DNA from 3 places in the Aestuariirhabdus sp. LZHN29 genome. Region 1 is predicted to be linked to each of the others. Evidence: predicted binding sites of a transcription regulator. Region 1 holds the regulator's gene; each other region holds the start of a gene.

Evidence for each region. Region 1 encodes sigma-54, which starts transcription at its own class of promoters, with help from an activator protein. Its sites were predicted from a motif close to TGGCACNNNNNTTGCTNT; they were not measured.
Region 2: nifH (nitrogenase iron protein) is a predicted target of sigma-54. The motif match lies at 2,149-2,166, and genes of this name have one in related genera.
Region 3: ACP3PW_RS09620 (PEP-CTERM sorting domain-containing protein) is a predicted target of sigma-54. The motif match lies at 4,369-4,386, and genes of this name have one in related genera.

What each region holds. Positions count from the first base shown of each region.
Region 1 is NZ_JBNIEU010000002.1:195,268-202,739, reverse strand. Features, by position in the region: gene ACP3PW_RS07600 (KpsF/GutQ family sugar-phosphate isomerase) at 1-533, shown strand, start outside; gene kdsC (3-deoxy-manno-octulosonate-8-phosphatase KdsC) at 533-1,057, shown strand; gene lptC (LPS export ABC transporter periplasmic protein LptC) at 1,054-1,623, shown strand; gene lptA (lipopolysaccharide transport periplasmic protein LptA) at 1,610-2,122, shown strand; gene lptB (LPS export ABC transporter ATP-binding protein) at 2,131-2,856, shown strand; gene ACP3PW_RS07575 (RNA polymerase factor sigma-54) at 2,974-4,506, shown strand; gene hpf (ribosome hibernation-promoting factor, HPF/YfiA family) at 4,631-4,918, shown strand; gene ptsN (PTS IIA-like nitrogen regulatory protein PtsN) at 4,931-5,386, shown strand; gene rapZ (RNase adapter RapZ) at 5,513-6,379, shown strand; gene ACP3PW_RS07555 (HPr family phosphocarrier protein) at 6,401-6,670, shown strand; gene pmbA (metalloprotease PmbA) at 6,688-7,472, opposite strand, start outside.
Region 2 is NZ_JBNIEU010000001.1:626,400-633,871, forward strand. Features, by position in the region: gene ACP3PW_RS02990 (hypothetical protein) at 89-436, opposite strand; gene ACP3PW_RS02995 (hypothetical protein) at 513-1,022, opposite strand; gene ACP3PW_RS03000 (NAD(+)--dinitrogen-reductase ADP-D-ribosyltransferase) at 1,096-1,947, opposite strand; gene nifH (nitrogenase iron protein) at 2,217-3,101, shown strand; gene nifD (nitrogenase molybdenum-iron protein alpha chain) at 3,231-4,670, shown strand; gene nifK (nitrogenase molybdenum-iron protein subunit beta) at 4,765-6,336, shown strand; gene nifT (putative nitrogen fixation protein NifT) at 6,388-6,594, shown strand; gene ACP3PW_RS03025 (4Fe-4S binding protein) at 6,634-6,828, shown strand; gene ACP3PW_RS03030 (NifB/NifX family molybdenum-iron cluster-binding protein) at 6,898-7,299, shown strand.
Region 3 is NZ_JBNIEU010000002.1:627,319-634,790, forward strand. Features, by position in the region: gene ACP3PW_RS09595 (DUF1631 family protein) at 1-375, shown strand, start outside; gene ACP3PW_RS09600 (PilZ domain-containing protein) at 390-728, shown strand; gene ACP3PW_RS09605 (TrpB-like pyridoxal phosphate-dependent enzyme) at 916-2,283, shown strand; gene ACP3PW_RS09610 (benzoate/H(+) symporter BenE family transporter) at 2,450-2,611, opposite strand; gene ACP3PW_RS09615 (pyridoxal-phosphate dependent enzyme) at 2,665-3,585, shown strand; gene ACP3PW_RS09620 (PEP-CTERM sorting domain-containing protein) at 3,676-4,335, opposite strand; gene yfaE (class I ribonucleotide reductase maintenance protein YfaE) at 4,547-4,822, opposite strand; gene nrdB (class Ia ribonucleoside-diphosphate reductase subunit beta) at 4,843-5,976, opposite strand; gene nrdA (class 1a ribonucleoside-diphosphate reductase subunit alpha) at 6,054-7,472, opposite strand, start outside.

The DNA.
Region 1 (7,472 bases):
CCTGCCCCCTCAATCTTGCCCCCACCTCCAGCACCACGGTGTCGCTGGTCATGGGAGATGCGCTGGCCATTGCACTGCTTGAACGCCGCGGCTTTAGCGCCGAGGACTTTGCCTTCTCCCACCCCGGTGGCACCCTCGGTCGCCGCTTGCTGCTCAAGGTTGACGACGTCATGCACAGCGGTGAGCGCCTGCCCATCGTTGTGGAGGGCACCCCCCTGCGTGATGCACTCATGGAGATGACCCGCAAGGGACTCGGCATGACCGCCATCACCACTACAGATGGCGCCCTTAGCGGGGTCTTTACCGATGGCGACCTGCGCCGCTCACTGGACCGCGAGCTCAACATGGCAACCACCTCAATCGATGACGTCATGACCCGCAACTGCAAAACCGTCACCCAGGGAGTGCTCGCCGCCGAAGCGGTCCATATCATGGACGAGAGCAAAATTAACGGCCTTATTGTGGTCGATACTGCGCACAAACCCGTAGGTGCCCTCAATATGCATGACTTGCTGCGTGCGGGAGTCGTCTGATGTTCAGCCACCTAACTGCCCGCGCACAACGTATTCGCCTGGCGGTGTTTGACGTCGATGGCGTGCTCACCAACGGCCAGTTACTGTTTAGTGAAAACGGCGAAGAGCTGAAAGCCTTCTCTACCCTTGATGGGCAAGGCATCAAGATGTTGCAACAGGCCGGTATCGAGACTGCCATTATCACCGGGCGCCGCTCGCAACTGGTGGCACGTCGCGCCACCAATCTGGGCATCACCCACGTTTACCAGGGCCGTGAGGACAAGCTGGTTGCCCTGCAAGAGTTGCTACCCACACTGGGATTGACGCTGGATGAGGTTGCCTACCTCGGTGACGACCTGCCGGATCTGGCCGTTATTCGGCAGGTTGGACTGGGGGCAGCTGTTGCCAACGCCCATTTTTTCGTCAAACAGCACGCCTGCGCCGTCACCGAGACCAACGGCGGTAACGGCGCGGCGCGCGAGTTCTGCGATGCCTTGTTAGCCGCACAAGGGAAACTGCAGGACGCACTGGACCGTTATCTGTGAGAGCGCTGTTCATTGCACTGCTAGGGGGCATACTGCTCGCCTATGGGGGATTTTACCTCTACCAGAACACCCCCCTGCGGCAAGCCCTGACTCCGCCAGACACTGACCCTCGCGAGCGGCAGGAGGTCGACTTCTATATGCAAAACGCCCAGCTAACCCGATACAACGAACATGGCGCCCTTGACCACCGACTCAATGCCGTGGAGGTCAACCACTACCCCCACAACGACACCACGATGATCAGTGAGCCACGAATGACACTGTTAAAGGCGGACGGCGAGCGCCACATCAGCGCACGTTCTGGAAAACTGCTGCCAGGCAGCGAAGATCTGGAGCTATGGGATGATGTGGTGATGCGAGTGCTGGCGCAAGATGGTAGTGAACGGGGACGCCTTGATACCGATTTCATCACCCTATACTCTGGGCAGGAGCTGGCGTCCACCAACCGACCTGTCACCATTACTACACCCAGTGGCGTGACTCGTGCGGTGGGGATGAAAGCCAACCTTAACCAGGACCAAGTTCAACTGCTGTCCAACGTCAGAGGCACCTATGAAGCCCAATAGCTCCTTGATTATCGGCCTGTTAGCCAGCGCGCTCTTTAGCGCTGTCGCCCACGCCCTGCCGGAAGACCAGTCCCAACCTATTCGAATCAAGGCGGACACTGCCGATATTGATGAAGGCGCTGGGCGAGCCATCTACACCGGCAATGTGACGATGAACCAAGGCACTATCCATATTAGCGGCGACAAAATCACGCTCTACACCAAGGAGGGAAATGTCACCCGTATGGTGGCGGAAGGCAATCCTGCCCACTACCGGGAGAAGCCTGCCGCCGACAAGGAGATCATCAAAGCCTATGGCAATACCATCGACTACTCCGTTGCCAGCGATCAGGTGAAATTACTTAAGAACGCCCGCCTGCTGCAGGAGGGCAACTCCTTTACCGGCGAAACGATCCACTACAACATGACAACCCAGGCGGTTAATGCCCAGAGCGGAAGCTCCAGCAGCAAGGCCGGCAACCGTGTCGAAATGATTATCCAACCCAAAGTCAAGCAGTAGATATCCCCATGGCAACCCTTAAAGCACTTCACTTGGCAAAGAGTTACCGCGGAAGAAAGGTGGTCGAAGATATTTCGATCAGCATCTCCAGTAGCCAGATTGTCGGCTTACTAGGGCCGAACGGGGCAGGAAAAACCACCAGTTTTTATATGATTGTCGGGCTCGTGCAGTCCGATGGAGGCCAGATTTTAATCGATGGTGTGGATATTACCCGCCTGCCAATGCATGGCCGCGCACGCCAGGGCATAGGCTATTTGACCCAGGAAGCCTCCATTTTCCGAAAACTAACCGTTACCGAGAATATCCTCTCCATACTGGAAACCCGCAAGGATCTCAATCGCAAGCAGCGACTGGAAAAACTTGAAGCCCTGCTGCGGGAGTTCCACATCACCCATATTCGCAACAGCAAGGGTATCAGCTTGTCGGGTGGAGAGCGCAGACGAGTAGAGATCGCGCGGGCGCTAGCCACGGAACCCGCCTTTATCCTGCTCGATGAGCCCTTCGCCGGGGTCGACCCCATTTCGGTCAATGACATCAAGGATGTGATCCGCCACCTGCGCGACAAGGGCATCGGAGTGCTGATCACAGACCATAATGTTCGCGAAACACTGGATATCTGTGAGCTTGCCTATATCGTTAGTGAAGGCAAGATCATCGCCGAGGGTAATGCCGAGGCCGTGATGAATAACCAGAAAGTGAAAGACGTTTATCTGGGACACGAATTTCGCATATAGGCATTCATCCCGTTCAACCCTATAATAGAACCATGCAAGATTTTTGCCGGAGCAGGATGCGACCGGAAAACCCAACGGGAGTGATGCGCAGATTATGGACCGGACATTGTATTATTTATGAAACCATCCCTAGTCCTGAAAATGGGCCAGCAGCTGACGATGACGCCTCAGCTGCAACAAGCCATCAAACTACTTCAGCTCTCTACCCTGGATCTGCAGCAGGAGATTCAACAAGCCCTCGAATCCAACCCCATGCTCGAGCCCGAAGAGGGTTCCGATAATGAGGCGGCGACCGAGCAAGAAAGCGCAAAAGATGGTAGCGAGTTCGACAACAAGGCTGAAAACAACGGCCTAAAAGAGGCTGAGCAGCAGGATCAGCAAAGCGCCGACAGTGCCAACAACGAAAATGAGGTGATGTCCGACGACTGGCAGGACAATATCCCGGAAGATCTGCCCGTTGACACCGCCTGGGATGATGTTTATCAATCCAGTCTGCCGCCCTCCTCGGGGTCGGGCTCGTCCGACAACGATGAGTACAATCCGGCCACGCGAGCCAGCACCTCAGAAACCCTTCAGTCCCATCTGGAGTGGCAGCTTAACCTGACACCTATGTCCGACACCGACCGGGCGATAGCCATTACCATCATTGACGCACTCAAGGACGATGGCTATCTCAGCTGTAGCTGCGAAGAGCTGATGGAAGGCATCGAAGAGGATCTGGACATTGAACTGGATGAGTTTGAAGCGGTGTTACACCGTCTTCAGCAGTTCGATCCAGTCGGTGTGGCGGCTCGATCCCTCAGCGAGTGCCTGTTAATCCAGCTTGCCCAATTGCCCACCACCACCCCTCACCTGGGTTCAGCGGCCCTGGTGGTTGAGAAACACATCAACTTGTTGGGCTCCCATGATTACGCTCAATTAATGCGCAAAACCCGTCTCAAAGAGGCCGATCTCAAAGCTGCGATTGAACTGATCCAGACCCTCAACCCAAAACCCGGGGCAAGCATTCAAAGCAGCGAGCCTGAATATGTCATACCCGACGTCACCGTAAAAAAGGTGAACGGCCGCTGGACCGTCGAGCTGAACCCGGACTCTGTGCCCCGAGTCCGCATCAACTCGGGTTACGCTTCGCTGGTCAAACGTGCTGATAACAGTTCAGACAACACCTACCTGAAAAACCACTTGCAGGAAGCCCGCTGGTTTCTCAAGAGTCTGCAGAGCCGAAACGAAACACTGATGAAGGTGGCCACCCAGATCGTTGAGCATCAGCGCGGGTTTCTGGAGTATGGTGAAGAGGCGATGAAACCGCTGGTACTGCACGATATCGCCGAAGCGGTCAGCATGCACGAATCCACCATATCCCGGGTAACGACGCAAAAATACATGCACACCCCCCGCGGCATATTTGAGCTCAAGTATTTCTTCTCAAGCCATGTCAGTACCGCCAGTGGAGGAGAGTGCTCCTCTACGGCAATCAGGGCTATTATCAAGAAGCTTGTGGCCGCAGAGAACCCAAAAAAGCCATTGAGTGACAGCAAGATAGCGGGTTTGCTTGCTGAGCAGGGAATTCAGGTTGCTCGCCGCACTATTGCCAAATACCGGGAGTCATTATCAATTGCTCCTTCTAACGAAAGGAAACGTCTGGTATAGGTTATATTGATTGGCGACAACATTGAGATATCGAGCCTCGGATATGATCGGTAACAGAGGCATACACTTGAGCCTGACACGACGTCGACTCAACATCATGTAACAAACATTCAGGAGAAAACGCATGCAAATCAATATCAGTGGTCATCATGTTGATGTAACGGAAGCATTGCGTGAATACGTAGCAACTAAAGTCGATCGTCTTGAGCGACACTTTGACAGCATCACCAGCGTCAACGTAACCCTCAGTATCGAAAAAGAGGGACAAAAAGCGGAGGCCAATCTGCACGTCCGCGGTGCGGACATCCACGCAACTGCCGTCCATGAAGACATGTACGCGGCCATTGATATGCTGTCGGACAAACTGGATCGCCAGCTCATGAAACACAAGGAAAAGAATCTCGCCCGTTAATTAGATCTGGCTATGAATTTTATATCCCTCCTAAGCCCCGACCGCAGCCTCTGCGCTGCGGAAGGCGGCAGTAAAAAACGCGTACTCGAAACACTTGCCGAAACTCTCGCCCAGGCAGGGCAGGAGATAACAGCCGACGAGCTGTTTAACGGCCTGTTTGAGCGTGAACGCCTCGGCAGCACAGGCTTTGGCAAAGGTATTGCGATTCCCCATTGCCGACTCACCTCCTGTACAGAACCTGTGGCGGCACTGCTCAAACTGTCTGAGGGTGTCAATTTCGACGCCATGGACGAGCTCCCGGTAGATATCATCTTTGCCCTCGTTGTCCCCAACGAAGCGACTAACGAGCATCTGGCGATTTTGCAGGCTCTGGCCGGCCGGCTGGACAATGCCAGCTACCGTAACCGCCTGCGCGCCGCGCAGAGCAGTACCGAACTCTATCAAATGGCGATCGCCCCCCTCGACTGATCTCCCAAATCGCAGACCTGCCACAATGCAACTGGTATACTGCCAGCTCAGTGACTTACGCGGTCAACACCCACCACACCAGAAACAGGGCGCGGCACGCACCAGTCGGCAAGTGGAACCAGCAAAATGCGATTAGTAATCATCAGTGGAAGATCGGGATCCGGCAAAAGTAGCGCGCTGCACGTGCTCGAGGATCAGGGCTACTACTGTGTGGACAACATGCCAGCAGGCTTACTGGGGTCTCTAGCCGCAGAGATCTCAAGCGAGCAGTCACTTAGAAATGCCGCTGTCAGCATCGACGCACGCAACATGCACGCGGACCTTAAACGCTTCCCCGAGATACTGGCCCAACTAACCAATAATGGCGTGCAGTGCGAGGTGATCTACCTCGATGCAGACCCAGCTACCCTGCTAAAGCGTTTCAGTGAAACACGGCGACGCCACCCCTTGTCCAATGACAAATGCTCGCTGGAAGAGGCCATTTTCGCCGAAAGTGAGCTCCTGGCCCCCCTCAAGAATCGAGCAAAACTGACTCTGGATACCAGCGCACTATCACTGCACGAATTACGCGACCTGATTCGTACCCGTGTTGCGATGCGCACGGACGACAGTCTCGCACTGCTATTCCAGTCCTTTGGTTTCAAGCGAGGCATACCAATTGATGCCGATTACGTGTTTGATGTACGCTGTTTACCTAACCCTTATTGGGTAGCGCACCTGAGGGGCTTCAGTGGGCTCGAGAAACCCGTGCGGGATTTTTTGGGAGAACAACCTGAGGTACAGCAGATGCTGGCTGATATCGGTGACTTTGTGGAGCGCTGGCTTCCAGCATTCGAGGCGGGAAACCGAAGTTACATGACCATCGCCATCGGCTGCACCGGCGGCCATCACCGCTCGGTATACATCAGCGAAGAGCTGACCCGACGCTTTAGTAGTCAGATTCAAAACGTTCAGGTTCGTCACCGCGAACTGCACACCGCGCAAAAACAATAAAATATAATAACAGTAGCGACAATGATAGAAACCAAGATTCATATCATCAACAAACTCGGACTCCACGCCCGAGCAGCGTCAAAATTTGTGACCACGGCGGCCGCTTTCGGCAGTAGTATCGAAGTGGGGCGCGGCACCACCATGGTCGATGGCAAAAGCATCATGTCGGTGATGCTGCTGGCAGCCAGCCAAGGCACCGAGCTTGATTTGCGCATCGACGGCGACGACGAGGATCGGGCACTGCAAGCGATCAGCGAGCTGGTCAACGATTTCTTTGGCGAGGGAGAGTAAGCTCTCGACCGAAAAACCTAGTCGCCCCCTACGGTCATACCATCAATCAGGATGGAACCTGCCTGCACATTGCCACGGTGATCCACATCATTCCCCACCGCGACGACATTCGCAAACATATCCCGCAGGTTACCCGCGACCGTTATCTCCGATACCGGATACTGAATCACCCCATTTTCGACCCAAAACCCACTGGCTCCCCGCGAGTAGTCCCCGGTTACCAGATTAACCCCCTGCCCCAGCAGCTCGGTAATCAATAAACCGCTACCCATCTGCCGCAGTAACGCCGGGGCATCCAAACCGCTATCACTGATTCGCAGGTTGTGCGCCCCCCCGGCATTGGCGGTGCTGGTCATACCCAATTTACGCGCCGAGTAGGCGCCCAACAGATAACTGCAGAGCACTCCATCTTGCACAAAGGATTTGTCGTAAGTCGCCAGACCGTCATTATCAAACGACGCACTGGCGAGGCCACCTCGCAAGCGGGGCCGCTCATAGATGCTGACAAACTCAGGAAACAGCGGCTTATCCAGCTGATTCAATAAGAAACTCGCTTCACGATACAGGCTTGACCCACTGATCGCCCCCAGCAGATGGGACAGTAGCCCACTGGCAACCTCTGCAGCGAACAGCACCGGGACCTGACAGGTTGGTATCTTTCGGGGATCGAGGCGCTGCAAGGTTCTATTGGCTGCCTGGGTACCGATCGATTCAGGACTTTCCAGATCCTCTCGCTTACGGGACACGGCATACCAATAATCCCGCTGCATCCGCTCCTGTTCGCCCGCAATCAGCACACAAC
Region 2 (7,472 bases), on a different contig from region 1:
GGGTGGGGCGAACTCAACACGCAGCGGTACCCATGCATTCGCATCCGTAACTACACCGGGTTGAAACTGGGCAGATCGTCTCCTGACCCTAACCGCCATTGCACCCGCGCTCACTAAAATCGATCTGTGAAGCGCCGGCGGTAGCGTTAAAGACAATGCGCACCCGACCCTGGGGCAGCGGCTCCACCTGCCATACAAATCCTCCACGAACCCGTTCAAAAAGCCCGGCAGGTTCAAACCCGTTCACCATCACCAGACGCTCGCCACTGCTGGCAATACGCTCCAGTCCGAGCATCGCATTGTGCATGGGTACCGGGCAGCGGCAACCGCAGCTATCGAACTCGATATAGGGCAGCCCATCGCGGATATAGCGAACAAAGGGCAAAGTCGCCCCAGCTAGGGTCAGGGAGATGGGGTTTAGAGGGTTAGTACTCATCGGTCGCTCCAAATCAATTCGGGGGTCAACAGAATAAAGCAAACACTACGCCAAGCCGGCACGGCAGATCGATCGATTACTGGCACTCCGCCACGATCCCCACGGACATCTCTCCCAGCGCCCGCCCCTGGGAGAGTTCATCAAATGCGTTTAGGCCCACCAACAGCACCCAACTGCAGTAGAGCGGTGCGGCCAACCAGATCACTCCTTTGATGCGCGCACTGGTACCTCGGCGAACACCGGTGGCAAACAGCACCGGCATCTCCGGGGGCGGCGCCATTCCACTACGAAGGATACGATACCCGTACCAACCCAGCCAAAGGGACAACAGCCACAACGCCCCTGGCAACCAGAGGGTAAAATAGAGCAGACCCAGCAGGGCTACCGGCCATCCCAGCAGCGTCTCGCAAGCCTGGGGGTCTAACGTAGCCAGCACCAAGCCTGGTATCGTCAGCAACAGGATCACCAGTAGTGGGGCTCCGTGATGCCGCAAGGCCGCTCCCCGTTCGGGAACTCGCCGCTCAGGGTATCCCGGCGGATGGGGGGCGGTGGGGGTCGGCTGCGAGTCACGGAGTGATTTATTCATAGATAGATCCTGTTACGCTCGACAGGGGCTGCCCGAAGTCCGGGATTGAAAGCGGGAAAACAGGTACCCCTGCTCAAAACACCCAGCCATCGATAGCATAAAGACCACCGACCACCAGATACTCTCCCTCTCCCTTAAGAAGAGCGGGAAATAGCGCATCGTAGCAGACCACCTTCTGCCGTGGCACCCGCACCCGCATCACGCGATCACCAAACTCGGAGGCCCGTTCGGCATCACGGGAAAAGGAGTTCAGGTTATTAAGCAACAGCACGGGACTACCGCTGGCATCCACCCCCACCTGCTCCAAACCAGCCGCCCTGTTTACCCCGCGATAGAGGAGCAGGTGATCGCTGTCGCCCAAAGCCAACTCGTACTGGCAGTAGCTGTACAACAGGTCTATCTGCGATTCCAGCGCATTTGTATTGTAAAGACCTCGTGCTCGGGCCTCTATATAGCGGCGATAGGTCTCACTGCTTAAATCACGGATAACGCCGCTGTGATAACGGGGAAGTAAGCCAAAGCGTGATTCGACCCAGGCTTTCATTACCGCGCCCTCTCGGCCATCGGTATCAAACCGCCAGCCGCGGATTGTACGCTGCCAGTTCGCCTTTGGGCGTCCCCCCATCCCCGCCACAAATCCCGCCGCCGCTGGATCATTGAGTGTGAAGTGGACGTCCATGTAATCAATGAACTGCTGCGCCCTTTGCGCCTGCTCACTCCATCCAGCAAGACAGGAGAACAGGCCCGGGTACAGCGCATCAACCCCATCGAGTCGAAGGGGTGCGGGTTGCAATTGAAAGGTCAGGCTACCGAGGATTTTTGCTGGCAGGTTGCAGCGATTGATCGGCAAATAACAACCGTCGGGCAGGCAACAACTACTCACCGGTGCACCCACCACCGTTCCGCTGGCCATTCCAGCCAGCAATCGATATTCGCTGTTTTTTCACCATCATTTTCCAATCTGACTCGCTCTGTCGCCGTGTAAGAAAACGGGCTTTGTCGTCATTAACCCTACAGGATTCGCGGCTTTGTCGCATACCCACCAGAGAAAAGCGGCCTCACAAAAGCACAAAAAATTATGATTTATTCATCATAAATCAATTAGTTAAATACATTTTGAGCAACTTGGCACAAGCGTTGCGATATACCGGTTGGACCTCATTGGAAATTACGTTGCTTGAAAGGAGAGTGAACATGACACTGCGTCAATGTGCAATTTACGGTAAGGGTGGTATCGGTAAATCCACCACCACCCAGAACCTCGTGGCCGCCCTGGCCGAGGCAGGAAAGAAGGTAATGATTGTCGGCTGCGACCCCAAGGCAGACTCGACTCGATTAATCCTTCACTCCAAAGCCCAGACCTCCGTGATGGAAATGGCTGCCGAGTTGGGCACCGTTGAAGACCTGGAACTGGAAGATGTGCTGCAAGTTGGCTACCAGGATATCAAGTGTGTCGAGTCAGGCGGCCCGGAGCCCGGTGTTGGCTGCGCAGGTCGCGGTGTTATCACCGCCATCAACTTCCTCGAAGAGGAGGGCGCCTATAGCGACGACCTCGACTTCGTGTTTTACGATGTTTTGGGGGACGTGGTTTGTGGCGGCTTCGCCATGCCGATTCGCGAAAACAAAGCCCAGGAGATCTACATCGTATGCTCTGGCGAGATGATGGCGATGTACGCCGCCAACAACATCTCCAAGGGGATCGTTAAATACGCCAGCTCCGGTAGCGTGCGCCTTGCGGGCCTGATCTGTAACTCCCGTAACACCGACCGCGAAGATGAATTGATCGAAGCCCTGGCGGCCAAGATCGGTACCCAGATGATCCACTTCGTACCACGGGACAATATCGTGCAGCACGCTGAGATCCGTCGTATGACCGTGATCGAATACGATCCAAGCTGCAACCAGGCGGACGAGTATCGCGCGTTGGCCAGAAAGGTGATCGATAACACCCTGTTCGTGGTTCCCAATCCCTGCACCATGGATGAGCTCGAGGATCTGCTGATGGAGTTCGGCATCATGGAGGTTGAAGACGAAACCATCGTCGGCAAAACCGCCGCCGAGCTTGCGGCAGAAGGTTAAGCACTCGTCCGCAAACGATGCTGAGGTTCAGGTCGGCTTGCAACAGGGGAATCGATAACATCCCGTTTTGCGAGCCTTTCTCACACCACAGCCGATTTGCGACTACAGGTTCTAACGAAGGTACTCATTATGTCGAGTTTAAATATTGAAGAGACCAAAGCGCTGATTGAAGAGGTGCTTGAGGTCTATCCGGAGAAGGCCAAAGCGGATCGCGCCAAGCACCTCACGGTAGCCGAGCCCGGACAGGAAACCAAAGGCTGTATCACTTCCAACCGCAAGGCTTTACCGGGTGTACTTACCAACCGGGGTTGCGCCTACGCCGGCTCCAAAGGGGTGGTCTGGGGTCCGATCAAAGATATGATTCATATCTCCCACGGCCCCGTCGGCTGTGGCCAGTACTCTCGCGCAGGCCGACGTAACTACTATGTCGGCACCACCGGCGTCGACAGCTACGGCACCATGAATTTCACCTCGGACTTCCAGGAAAAGGATATCGTCTTTGGCGGTGACAAGAAGCTGGAAAACCTGATCGACGAAATCGAGCAGCTATTTCCGCTCAACAAGGGTATTTCGGTGCAATCGGAGTGTCCTATTGGCCTGATCGGAGACGATATCGAAGCGGTCGCCAAAAACAAATCGGCCGAGATTGGCAAGCCGGTCGTGCCGGTGCGCTGTGAAGGTTTCCGTGGCGTGTCCCAGTCACTGGGTCATCACATCGCCAATGATGCCGTGCGCGACTGGGTTCTTTCCGAGGACAACAAGCGCGAGGTCGGCCCCTACGACGTCGCCCTGATCGCCGACTACAACATCGGTGGTGACGCCTGGTCGTCACGTATTCTGCTTGAGGAGATGGGACTTAACGTGGTCACCCAGTGGTCCGGGGACGGTACCCTTAACGAAGTGAAAAACAACGTTAACGTAAAACTCAACCTGCTCCACTGCTACCGCTCTATGAACTATCTGGCCCGTCATATGGAAGAGAAGTATGAGATTCCATGGGTCGAGTTCAACTTCTTCGGGCCCACCAAAACCGAGGAAAGCCTGCGCAAAATTGCCAGCTTCTTTGACGAAACCATTCAGGCTAACGCCGAGAAGGTAATCGCCAAATACAAAGCACAAACAGAAGCGGTTATCGCCAAGTATCGCTCTCGCCTTGCCGGCAAGCGCGTCATGCTTTACGTCGGTGGCTTGCGACCTCGTCATACCATCGGTGCCTATCAGGATCTGGGCATGGAGGTGGTGGGTACCGGCTACGAGTTTGGTCATAACGACGACTACGAACGCACCCTCGAAGACCTCAGCAACGCCACCCTGTTGTATGACGACGTTACCGGTTTTGAATTCGAGGAGTTTGTCAAAAAGATCAAACCCGACCTGATCGGTGGCGGTATCAAGGAGAAGTACATCTTCCAGAAGATGGGCATCCCCTTCCGTCAGATGCACTCCTGGGACTACTCCGGCCCCTATCACGGCTATGACGGCTTCGCCATCTTCGCCCGCGATATGGATATGACCCTGAATAACCCGTGCTGGAAAGAGATGACCGCGCCCTGGAAAAAGAGCGCCTGATCAAATCCCACTTACTACATTGTGGCAGGAATATCTGCCGTGGTTTCACTACCGTCGTTAGTCCACATTAGAGTGGCGCGATTGGGAGGTTAAAATGAGTCAAATTGCAGAAGATGTAAAACCCTGTTACCCGCTGTTTCAGCAGCCGGAATATCAGGAACTGCTGGCCAAGAAGAAGGCCGGCATGGAAGACCCCGCCGCCGATGCCAAGGTGAAGGAGATCTTTGACTGGACCACCACCGAAGAGTACCAGGAGATCAACTTCGCCCGTAAATCGCTTACCGTCGACCCGGCCAAGGCATGCCAGCCCCTGGGCGCAGTGCTCTGTGCACTGGGTTTTGAAAAGACCCTGCCCTACGTTCATGGATCCCAGGGTTGTGTGGCGTATTTCCGCACCTATTTCAACCGTCACTTCAAAGAGCCAGTGATGACCGTCTCTGACTCAATGACCGAAGATTCGGCAGTGTTCGGTGGCCAACAAAATATGAAAGATGGCCTCGAAAATGCGAACGCCCTCTATAAGCCCGAGATCATCGCCGTCTCTACCACCTGCATGGCGGAAGTGATCGGAGACGACTTGAACGCGTTTATCGGCAACGCCAAGAAAGAGGGTCATCTTCCCGTCGAGATGCCCACCCCCTTCGCCCATACCCCGAGTTTTGTCGGCAGCCACACTAACGGCTGGGATGGTATGTTCGAGGGCTTTGCCCGCACCTTTACCCTCAATCAAATGGAGGATAAAGAGGTCGGTAGCAACGGTAAAATCAATCTGGTACCCGGTTTCGAAACTTACCTCGGCAACTACCGTGTGTTGAAGCGGATGATGGCCGAAATGGAGGTCGAAGCCAGCCTGCTTAGCGATCCGAGTGAGGTGCTCGATACTCCGGCAGACGGCAAGTACCGCATGTACGAAGGCGGCACCACTCAGGCTGAAATAAAGGATGCCCCCAACGCCATCGACACCCTGCTGCTACAACCCTGGGGTTTGCCCAAGACCAAAAAATTCGTCAAAACCACATGGAAGCAGCCCGCCAGCGAAATCGCGCCGCCGATGGGACTGGCAGGAACCGATGAATTTCTGATGAAGGTTTCAGAGCTGACCGGAAAAGAGATTCCCGAAAGCCTGGCGCTGGAACGGGGCCGTCTTGTCGATATGATGCAAGACTCCCACACCTGGATGCACGGCAAAAAATTTGCCCTCTACGGTGATCCCGACTTTGTCATGGCGCTGGCCGGGTTCCTGTTGGAGCTGGGTTCCGAGCCATCGATCATCCTTTGCCAGAACGGCAACAAGCGCTGGGGAAGAGCGATGCAGGCCAAACTGGATGCCTCACCCTTCGGCGCCAATTGCGAAGTGCACTATGGCAAGGACCTGTGGCACCTGCGTTCGCTACTGTTCACCAATAAACCAGACTTTGTCATCGGTAACAGCTACGGAAAATTCCTGCAGCGCGATACCCTCGCCAAAGGCAAGGAGTTCGAAGTACCGCTGATCCGTCTCGGCTTCCCGATCTTCGATCGCCATCACCTGCATCGTCAAACCACCCTTGGCTACGAAGGTGCCATGCAGATGTTGACTACGCTGGTGAATTCGGTGCTCGAAAAACTCGATGCCGAAACCATGGAGATCGGCGTTACCGACTACAACTTCGACCTGGTTCGCTAGGCCAACATCGGGGAGAGTTGTAAGCTCTCCCCGATACTTCAGGAGAATCCAATGCCCAGCGTAATGCTCAGGGAAAACGAAGGTCGCCTCTCACTGTACATCGCCAAGAAAGATCTCGAAGCGATGGTTGTCTCACTGGAACATGACAGCAGCGAACACTGGGGTGGACGGATCGAACTGGACGATGGCAGCGCCTGGTACCTCGACCCTATGGACAAACCCAAACTGCCTAAAACCGTACGGGTTCGCCGGGCTTAAGGCGCACCTATTACTCTTACTATCGACAAGGAGTAGATCATGGCACTGACTATTATTGAAGATGAATGTATCTCTTGTGGCGACTGCGTCCCGGAGTGTCCTACCGAATCGATTACCGAAAGTTTGGTAGCATTCAAGATTAAGGCCGACAGTTGCACAGAGTGCGAAGGCGAATCTGACAAGCCTAAATGCGTCGTTATCTGCCCGATTGATGACTGCATCGTGGCGGCTTGATCAGGTTCTTTCCAATTCTGACATGGCGTCTTTTACCAGACGCCATTCCATTAACAGCAGGAGATGCAGATGAGTAAAAATCACTTTCAATTCACCATCGCCTTCGCCACCAACGGAGGGGATGTGATCGATGGCCACTTTGGAAGCTGTACCCAGTTCGACATCTATCGTTTCGACGTTGACAGCATCCTGTTCGTAGAAAGTCGCACTGCCAAATCCGTTGAAGGCATCGAAAAAAATGGCGTACGCGCTGATCAGCTAAGCGACTGCGACCTGCTCTTTGTCGCCTCAATCGGCGGTCCCGCAGCGGCCAAGGTGATACGCCATGGCATTCACCCGCTGAAAGACACCCAGCTGACTCCTGTTTATGACGCCCTCAAACGGCTGCAAAATGTACTCGCAACCAATCCTCCGCCCTGGATGGCGAAACGGATGGGGCTTCGCCCCAGCGCTATTCTGGAGGCGGGATAATCTCTGTGTGTGTGTGCTCTCTGCGTAAGCACTTTGGGGCCTTCGGGCCCCCTTTTTATGTACAGGATGTACGGTATGGCGCGAGCCGAAAACTGCTCCTGCGTTTTGGGCACTTCCGGCGTCCCTGCCGGTCGGAGCCATGGACGGCGGTAGCGCCCTATGTACAGGATGTA
Region 3 (7,472 bases), 430 kb from region 1:
ATCGTCAAGGCGGAAGAGGAGAAACGCCTCGCCGCGGAACGCAAGCAACAGGAGGCAGAGCGGAAGGTGCGTGAGGAAGCCGAGCGGCACCAGCAGAGCCTGAATCTCGCCCGTTCATTGCCTACGGGGTCGTGGATGGAGCAGCGCGAAGGAGATCGCAGGGTGAAGTTGAAGTTGGCGGTTATCAACAAAGCAGACCAGCAGAGGATATTTGTCGACCGCGCCGGTAGTAAACAGTTGAGCCTCAGTGAAGCGGAGCTGGCCGTGCAGTTACACCAGGGAACGCTCGTGGTGATAGAGAGTGGCGTTGATTTCAGCTCTGCGTTGGCCGCCGTCGTGGGCGGGATTCGCAGTGAGCAGCAGCGACGCCAGTAGGGAGGCCGACAAGGATGAAAGTTAAGAACGACAATAAGCGTTTTCAGGATCGTCTCGATCGTGGCGTCGAAGTCTATGTGGAGTTGCCGGATCGTCTGGGCGAAGAGGTGATTGTGTTATGTCGCACCCTCGATATATCTCCGGCGGGTATCCGTATGAATATTGACGACCCACTGCCCACGGCGGTGGTACTTGATCTGTGCGCCGACGTAGATGGCGACCGTTATTTTCTGAAAGGCGAGGTCAAATGGCAGCATAAAGTGGAGGACGTTCTCGAAACGGGAATGGAGCTCTATGATGCTATCGACAGCGATTTCGACCGCTGGCAGCAGCTTTTTCTTGTTGAGGATTAACTCCTGATAGATATCTCTTAAGAGCCTGCCCAAGACAGCTTTTTCCTGTCTAGCGCCGTCTCACGACGAGGTTGATAAGCTAAGGTCGGGGGGCTGATTGATCTATGGAGATTGTCTCCTGCCAACCCCTTTGGGTAGACTGAACTCATTATAATAATGTATTCAATATGAGCCCTTGGAGAGCCGGATGACCCAAACCAAAATCCTTTTGGACGAAAGTGAAATTCCACGTCAATGGTATAACGTGGTGGCAGATCTACCGAACCCGCCGGCCCCGCCTTTGGGGCCGGACGGAAAGCCTCTCGATCCCTCCGCTATGTCGGCGATTTTTTGCGACCCCATTATTGAGCAAGAGGTATCGGCCCAGCGCTGGATTGATATCCCCGATGAGGTCAGGGATATCTATGGCCAGTGGCGACCCACTCCGATGTTTCGCGCGCATCGCCTTGAAAAGGCGTTGAATACACCCGCCAAAATTTACTACAAATATGAGGGTGCGTCGGCAGCGGGCTCGCATAAGCTCAACTCTGCGGTTGCGCAGGCATACTACAATCGTCAGGCGGGAATTACCCGGCTAACTACCGAAACCGGTGCTGGGCAGTGGGGGTCTTCGTTATCGCTGGCCGGGCAGATGTTCGGTATTGATGTGCGCGTTTATATGGTGAAAGTGAGTTACGGTCAGAAACCGTTTCGACGCTCGATGATGCAAACCTGGGGAGGGGAAGTGCTGGCAAGCCCCAGCGACCAGACCAATGTGGGCCGCAAAATATTGGCCAGCGATCCTGATTGCCAAGGGTCATTGGGAATTGCTATCTCCGAGGCGGTTGAGGAAGCAGCCTCTCGTGAGGACAGCAAATACTCCCTAGGATCGGTGTTAAACCACGTATTGTTGCACCAAACCGTGATCGGTTTGGAAGCGAAGAAACAGTTCGAAAAAATCGGCGACTACCCCGATATGATTTTTGCTCCCTGTGGCGGAGGTTCCAACTTTGCCGGTGCGGCTTTCCCCTTCTTTGCTGACGTTGCGGCGGGAGGTAAACCTGTGCGCATGGTGGCCGTGGAGCCCAGCTCTTGCCCGAGCCTGACTCGCGGCCACTACGCCTACGATTTTGGCGACTCTGAGGGTTTTACACCGCTGACCTTGATGTACACCCTGGGTCATGACTTTATGCCCCCCGGCATTCACGCCGGTGGTTTGCGTTATCACGGCGCGTCGGCGCTGGTGTCACAGATGTACCAGGAAAAGCTTATAGAGGCGGTCTCGGTACCGCAGGTTGCGACGTTCGAAGCCGGTGTGATGTTTGCGCGCAGCGAAGGCATCATTCCGGCGCCTGAATCCAATCATGCGATTCGGGCCACCATCGACGAAGCGATCCGCTGTCGTGAGGCCGCAGAGGAGAAAACACTGTTCTTCAATCTGTCCGGGCATGGTCACTTTGATATGGCCAGTTACGATCGTTATCTCAGTGGTGAGCTGGAGGATTTCGACTACCCCCAGCAGGCGATTGAGGACGCATTGGCACGGCTACCCAGGGTCGCCGACAACGCTGACTGAAACCTTCGGCTGAAACAGTCGCTAAAGACACTGTGCAAAGTAAAAAACTGCTCTTGTGGATGCACAGAGCAGTTTTTTACAGTGTCTGGTTATGGTTAGCGCCCAGGGTCGAAAATTTATCCGAGCGGTGATCTCATTCCCTCTGGAGTCTTCGCAGACGGTATGCCTATATCCCGATCACTAGTCCCCAGAATGCACTTCCAATACCCATTAATGACAGGCCCGAGGCGGTGATCACACAGGTCAGTAGAGCAGTATTCTGGTCCTGAACTGTGGATATAGATGTCGCTGCCGAACCGGCTTTAACGCTGTGCGTACGAAGTTCCATGCAGTATCACCGGCGCGTTGCCATAACGAACTATTTCAAGGTATTAAAATATAATGAGTACTATTCACTTTAAAACCCCGTTGTTGCAGTCGTTACCGTTGAGCCAACAACTTGGCACCCGTGTATGGCTCAAGATGGAGGCGATGCAGCCCAGCGGCTCATTTAAATGTCGAGGCGTCAGCCTCGCCTGCCAGCACTATGTAGAGCAGGGAGCCGAGGCGTTGGTGGCTTCTTCGGGTGGTAATGCGGGGTTGGCGGTTGCCTATGCCGGTCGACAGTTAGGGGTTCCGGTGACCATCGTGGTGCCGTTAACGACTAGCGCCAGGGCGATAGAGTTAATACGTCAGGAGGGGGCCGAGGTCCGCGTCGAGGGGGCCCGATGGAATGAATCCCACGAAATCGCCCTGCAGCTAGCCCAACAGGGAGCCGCTTATATCCACCCCTTCGATGACCCCCTGCTTTGGCAGGGGCATGCAACCATGATCGATGAGATCTACGAGGCGGGTATTAACCCCGACCTGATAGTGCTCTCGGTAGGAGGCGGGGGGTTGCTCTGTGGTGTTGTAGAGGGGCTGCGCCGACACGGCGGCGATGCGGTTCTGGTATGGGCGGTGGAAACCGAGGGAGCGGCCTCCCTCAGCCATGCGCTGGCAGTTGGGCGGCTGGAGGGGATCGAGCGGATCGATTCGGTGGCGACCTCGCTGGGGGCGCTCTGTGTTGCGGAGCGGGCCTTTGCGCTCGCTCGCCAGCATCCGGTGACGACGAAAAAAGTCAGTGATGGCCAGGCGATTCGTGCCTGCGATCGGTTTCTGGAGGAGCAGCGCCTGCTGGTGGAACCGGCCTGTGGAGCCAGTCTGGCAGCACTCTATGATTTTGATGGGGCGTTGCAGCCCTTCAGGGATGTGCTGGTGATTGTCTGTGGCGGCGTGGGTACCAGCCGCCAACAATTACAGCAGTGGGTGAAGAGCTGCTGAACTCGGGTCCAGGTTATTTTTCTGTCGCTAACCCGTTAACCGAGGATGAGTTCAGACGGCACCCCACCCCCGGCAGTATTACAACGGGCCTTACCGCCTGGACCCATTAGCCTGTGAGTGGCGACTGCGGAGGACAACCCCCAGTGCTCCTAAGGCAAACAGCAGTAGTGTCTCCGGTTCCGGCACGGTCTGAACCGTAGCTCGCGTCGTATAGCCCAGGTCGTCGAACGTGGTTTCACTTCCCTGCAGCCTGACAAAGCCGATTGATGCGGTGGAGATATAGGAGAAAAACTCCATGGTGCCATCGCCTGGTCCCCAGCCATCGGGGTCCGCAAAGGACTGAAGTGAATTCCCGTTGAGATCAAAAAACTCGATCACATCAGAGCCGGTCCCCGCGGCGCTGGCCCAGCCACTGAATCCGAAGATGCCGCCGAGCCCGGTGAAATCAAGGGTAAAGTCGCCAAAGCCGAAATGAACACCAAATTTTGTGCCTGAGTGGGGCACAATAGGGCTCCCGCCCCTGAAGTCTGTCCAGTTACCTTGGTCCACGGAACGATGGGTGACAGACCCGGCACTAACACTAACATTGCCATTAAAGATCGAGTTTAGAATGGTACGACCACCGGCGGTACCCTCGTAGTCTTCCGTCGCCAGGCTGGTGAAGCTGCCCTCAACAATAGGAACAGCGAGCGCCTGCCCACACAACATAAAACCTAACAATGCACTGACCACTACCCTTCCGATCCCCATGATAACTACTCTCCTAATTGTTGTGATGGAGTAATAGCAATTTACGGGCCGATATTGTATCTGGTTGATTTTATTAAATTATCTTTGCCAGTGCTTGAGTGAGTGTAAATTTTTGTGACACTGGTAGAGGGGCGGCTCTGCACCGGGGGAGTGGGGAGCCCGGGGAGGAAAAAAGGGGGGGGGAGGGCGCAGTGGCTAGCCTTCGCGCGGACTAGCCAGTCTTACGCTGGCTTTCCGGTATCTCAATGGTAATGTCACTGGCCGCTTTGCAGCAGCAGGGCAGGATCCGCCCCGGTGGCACGAAGGCCACCGGGTTTTGCTCGTACTCGATCTCGCCAGCAAGGAGTTCTACCTGACACGCACCGCAGAACCCCTGTCGGCACTGATAATCGATTTCGATGCGCTCGCTTTCCAGGGATTCCAGCAGGCTTTGCCCCTCGCGGGGCATAAAGCTGAATCCATCCATCACTTTGACGATATGTGTCATGGGCTCAGGCTCTTGTATCCTTAGAGGGCGAAATCACCGAAGTCTTCACCGTCTACATCGCGGTCGATGGCTCCGACCAGGTAGGAGGTGATCTCGGTCTCCTGGGGAGCAACCTGCACGCTGTCGCTTACCAGCCAGGTGTTCATCCAGGGCAGTGGGTTGTTGGTGACTTCGTACTTCGGAGTCAGGCCGATCTGCTGCATGCGCTGGTTGGCGATGTATTCAACGTACTGCTGGAGGATCTCGGCGTTGAGCCCGATCATGGAACCATCCTTGAACAGGTACTCTGCCCAGGCTTTTTCGTCGCGCACTACCTCGTCAAACATATCGTAGGCGAGATTTTCATTTTCGCGCAGAATCTCCGCCATCTGCGGATCATCCTTACCGGTGCGCCAGTTGTTGATGACGTGCTGGCCGGCGCTGGTGTGCAGGGCTTCGTCCCGAGCGATCAGCTTGATGATCTTGGCGTTACCTTCCATCAGGCTGCGTTCGGCAAAGGCGAAACTGCAGGCGAAGCTGACGTAAAAACGCACCCCTTCCATGATGTTGAGGCTGAGAATCGCCAGATAGAGTTTCTTCTTCAATTCAAGCAGGGTGATCTCTTTGCGTTCACCGTTGACCGAGTGATTACCTTCGCCCAGCAGGTTGAACCAACCGGTGTACTCGATCAGGTCATCGTAGTAGCGGCAGATCTGGGTAGAGCGTTCAACGATCTCCTCAATTTCGATAATGCCGTCGAAAATCTCGGTCGGGTTATCGAATACATTGCGAATAATGTGTGAGTAGGACTTGGAGTGAATAGCCGATTCCACCGCGGCGAATAGCTCGTACATCGCTTCCAGTTCGGGTAACGAAACGGCGGGTAGTGTTGCCATGGCGATGGAGCGACCCGCAGCGGCATCGGCCAGGGTCTGAAAGCGGAGATTGGCCAGAAAAATATGACGCTCGTGCTCGGGCAGGGATTGGAAATCGAGACGGTCCTTGGAAACGTCGATCTCTTCCGGGCGCCAGAAGAAGGAGAGCTGCTTATCGGTCAGCCTTTCGAAGATCGGGTAGCGTTGCTCGTCGAAACGCAAGACGTTGACCGGCTGGCCAAGAAACATGGGCTCTTTTAGCTGGTCGTGCTTGTGGGTATTGAATGTGGTGTAACGCATGGCAGTATTCCGTTTGGTAATCGCGGATGCGCCCGCCGGGCACATCCGCTTCAGTGGCGCGATAGTGGCGCTATTGGTTAGATCTTGCAAGCCCCGCCGGCACAGTCATCGTCACTATCGCCGTGACTGTCCTCGGCCCCGTCATGGGTGTTGTGATAGTAGAGGGTCTTTACGCCCAGTTTGTAAGCGGCCAATAGATCTTTAAGCAGCAGTTTCATCGGCACTTTGTTGCCCGGGAAGTTTGATGGGTCGTAGTTGGTGTTGGCGGAGATCGCCTGGTCAATAAACTTCTGCATGATCGCGACCAGCTGCAAGTAGCCATCGTTGCTGGGAATATCCCACAGCAGCTCGTAGCCGTCTTTGCAATTGTCGTAGTCCGGTACCACCTGCTTGAGGATGCCATCCTTGCTCTGTTTAACGCTGACAAATCCTCGTGGAGGCTCAATGCCGTTGGTGGCGTTGCTGATCTGTGACGAGGTTTCGGATGGCATCAGTGCGCTCAACGTACTGTTGCGCAAGCCATGTTGCTTGATGCGGTCGCGCAGGCCTTCCCAATCGTAGTGCAGCGGCTCACTGCACACCTCATCCAGGTCCTTCTTGTAGGTATCGATCGGCAGTATGCCGGCGGCGTAACGGGTTTCGTCGAACTTGGGGCATGCCCCCTGCTCCTTGGCCAGCTCGTTGGATGCCTTGAGCAGGTAATACTGGATCGCTTCGAAGGCGCGGTGGGTCAGGCCGTTGGCACTTCCATCGGAGTATTTAACGCCGTTCTTGGCCAGGTAATAGGCGAAATTAATAACGCCCACACCCAGGGTTCGGCGCGCCATGCTGGCGGTTTGGGCCGCCGGAATGGGGTATTCCTGATAGCTCAGCAGACTGTCCAGTGCGCGGACAATCAGGTCTGATAACTCACCCAGTTCGTCGAGGCTCTCAAGCGCGCCCAGGTTAAAGGCCGCCAGGGTGCACAGGGCGATCTCGCCGCCGTCATCATCGACGTGGTCCAGCGGCTTGGTGGGGAGAGCGATCTCCAGGCACAGGTTACTTTGGCGTATCGGAGCTTTAAGCGGATCGAAGGGGCTGTGGGTATTGCAGTGATCGACGTTTTGCAAGTAGATGCGACCGGTGTTGGCGCGCTCGGCGGCAAACATGGAAAACAGCTCCACGGCTTTAATGGTCTTCTTGCGAATGCTGGCATCCTGCTCGTACTGAACATAGAGTTCGTCAAACTTTTGCTGGTCCTGGAAGAACGCATCGTACAGGCCAGGAACGTCGGACGGACTAAACAGGGTGATATCCCCGCCCTGGATCAGGCGCTGATACATCAGCCTATTGAACTGGACGCCGTAATCAAGGTGGCGTACCCGATTCTCCTCTACGCCGCGGTTGTTCTTCAGTACCAGCAGTGACTCGACCTCGAGGTGCCACAGCGGGTAAAACAGGGTCGCAGCCCCACCGCGCACGCCGCCCTGGGAGCAGCTTTTCACCGCGGTCTGGAA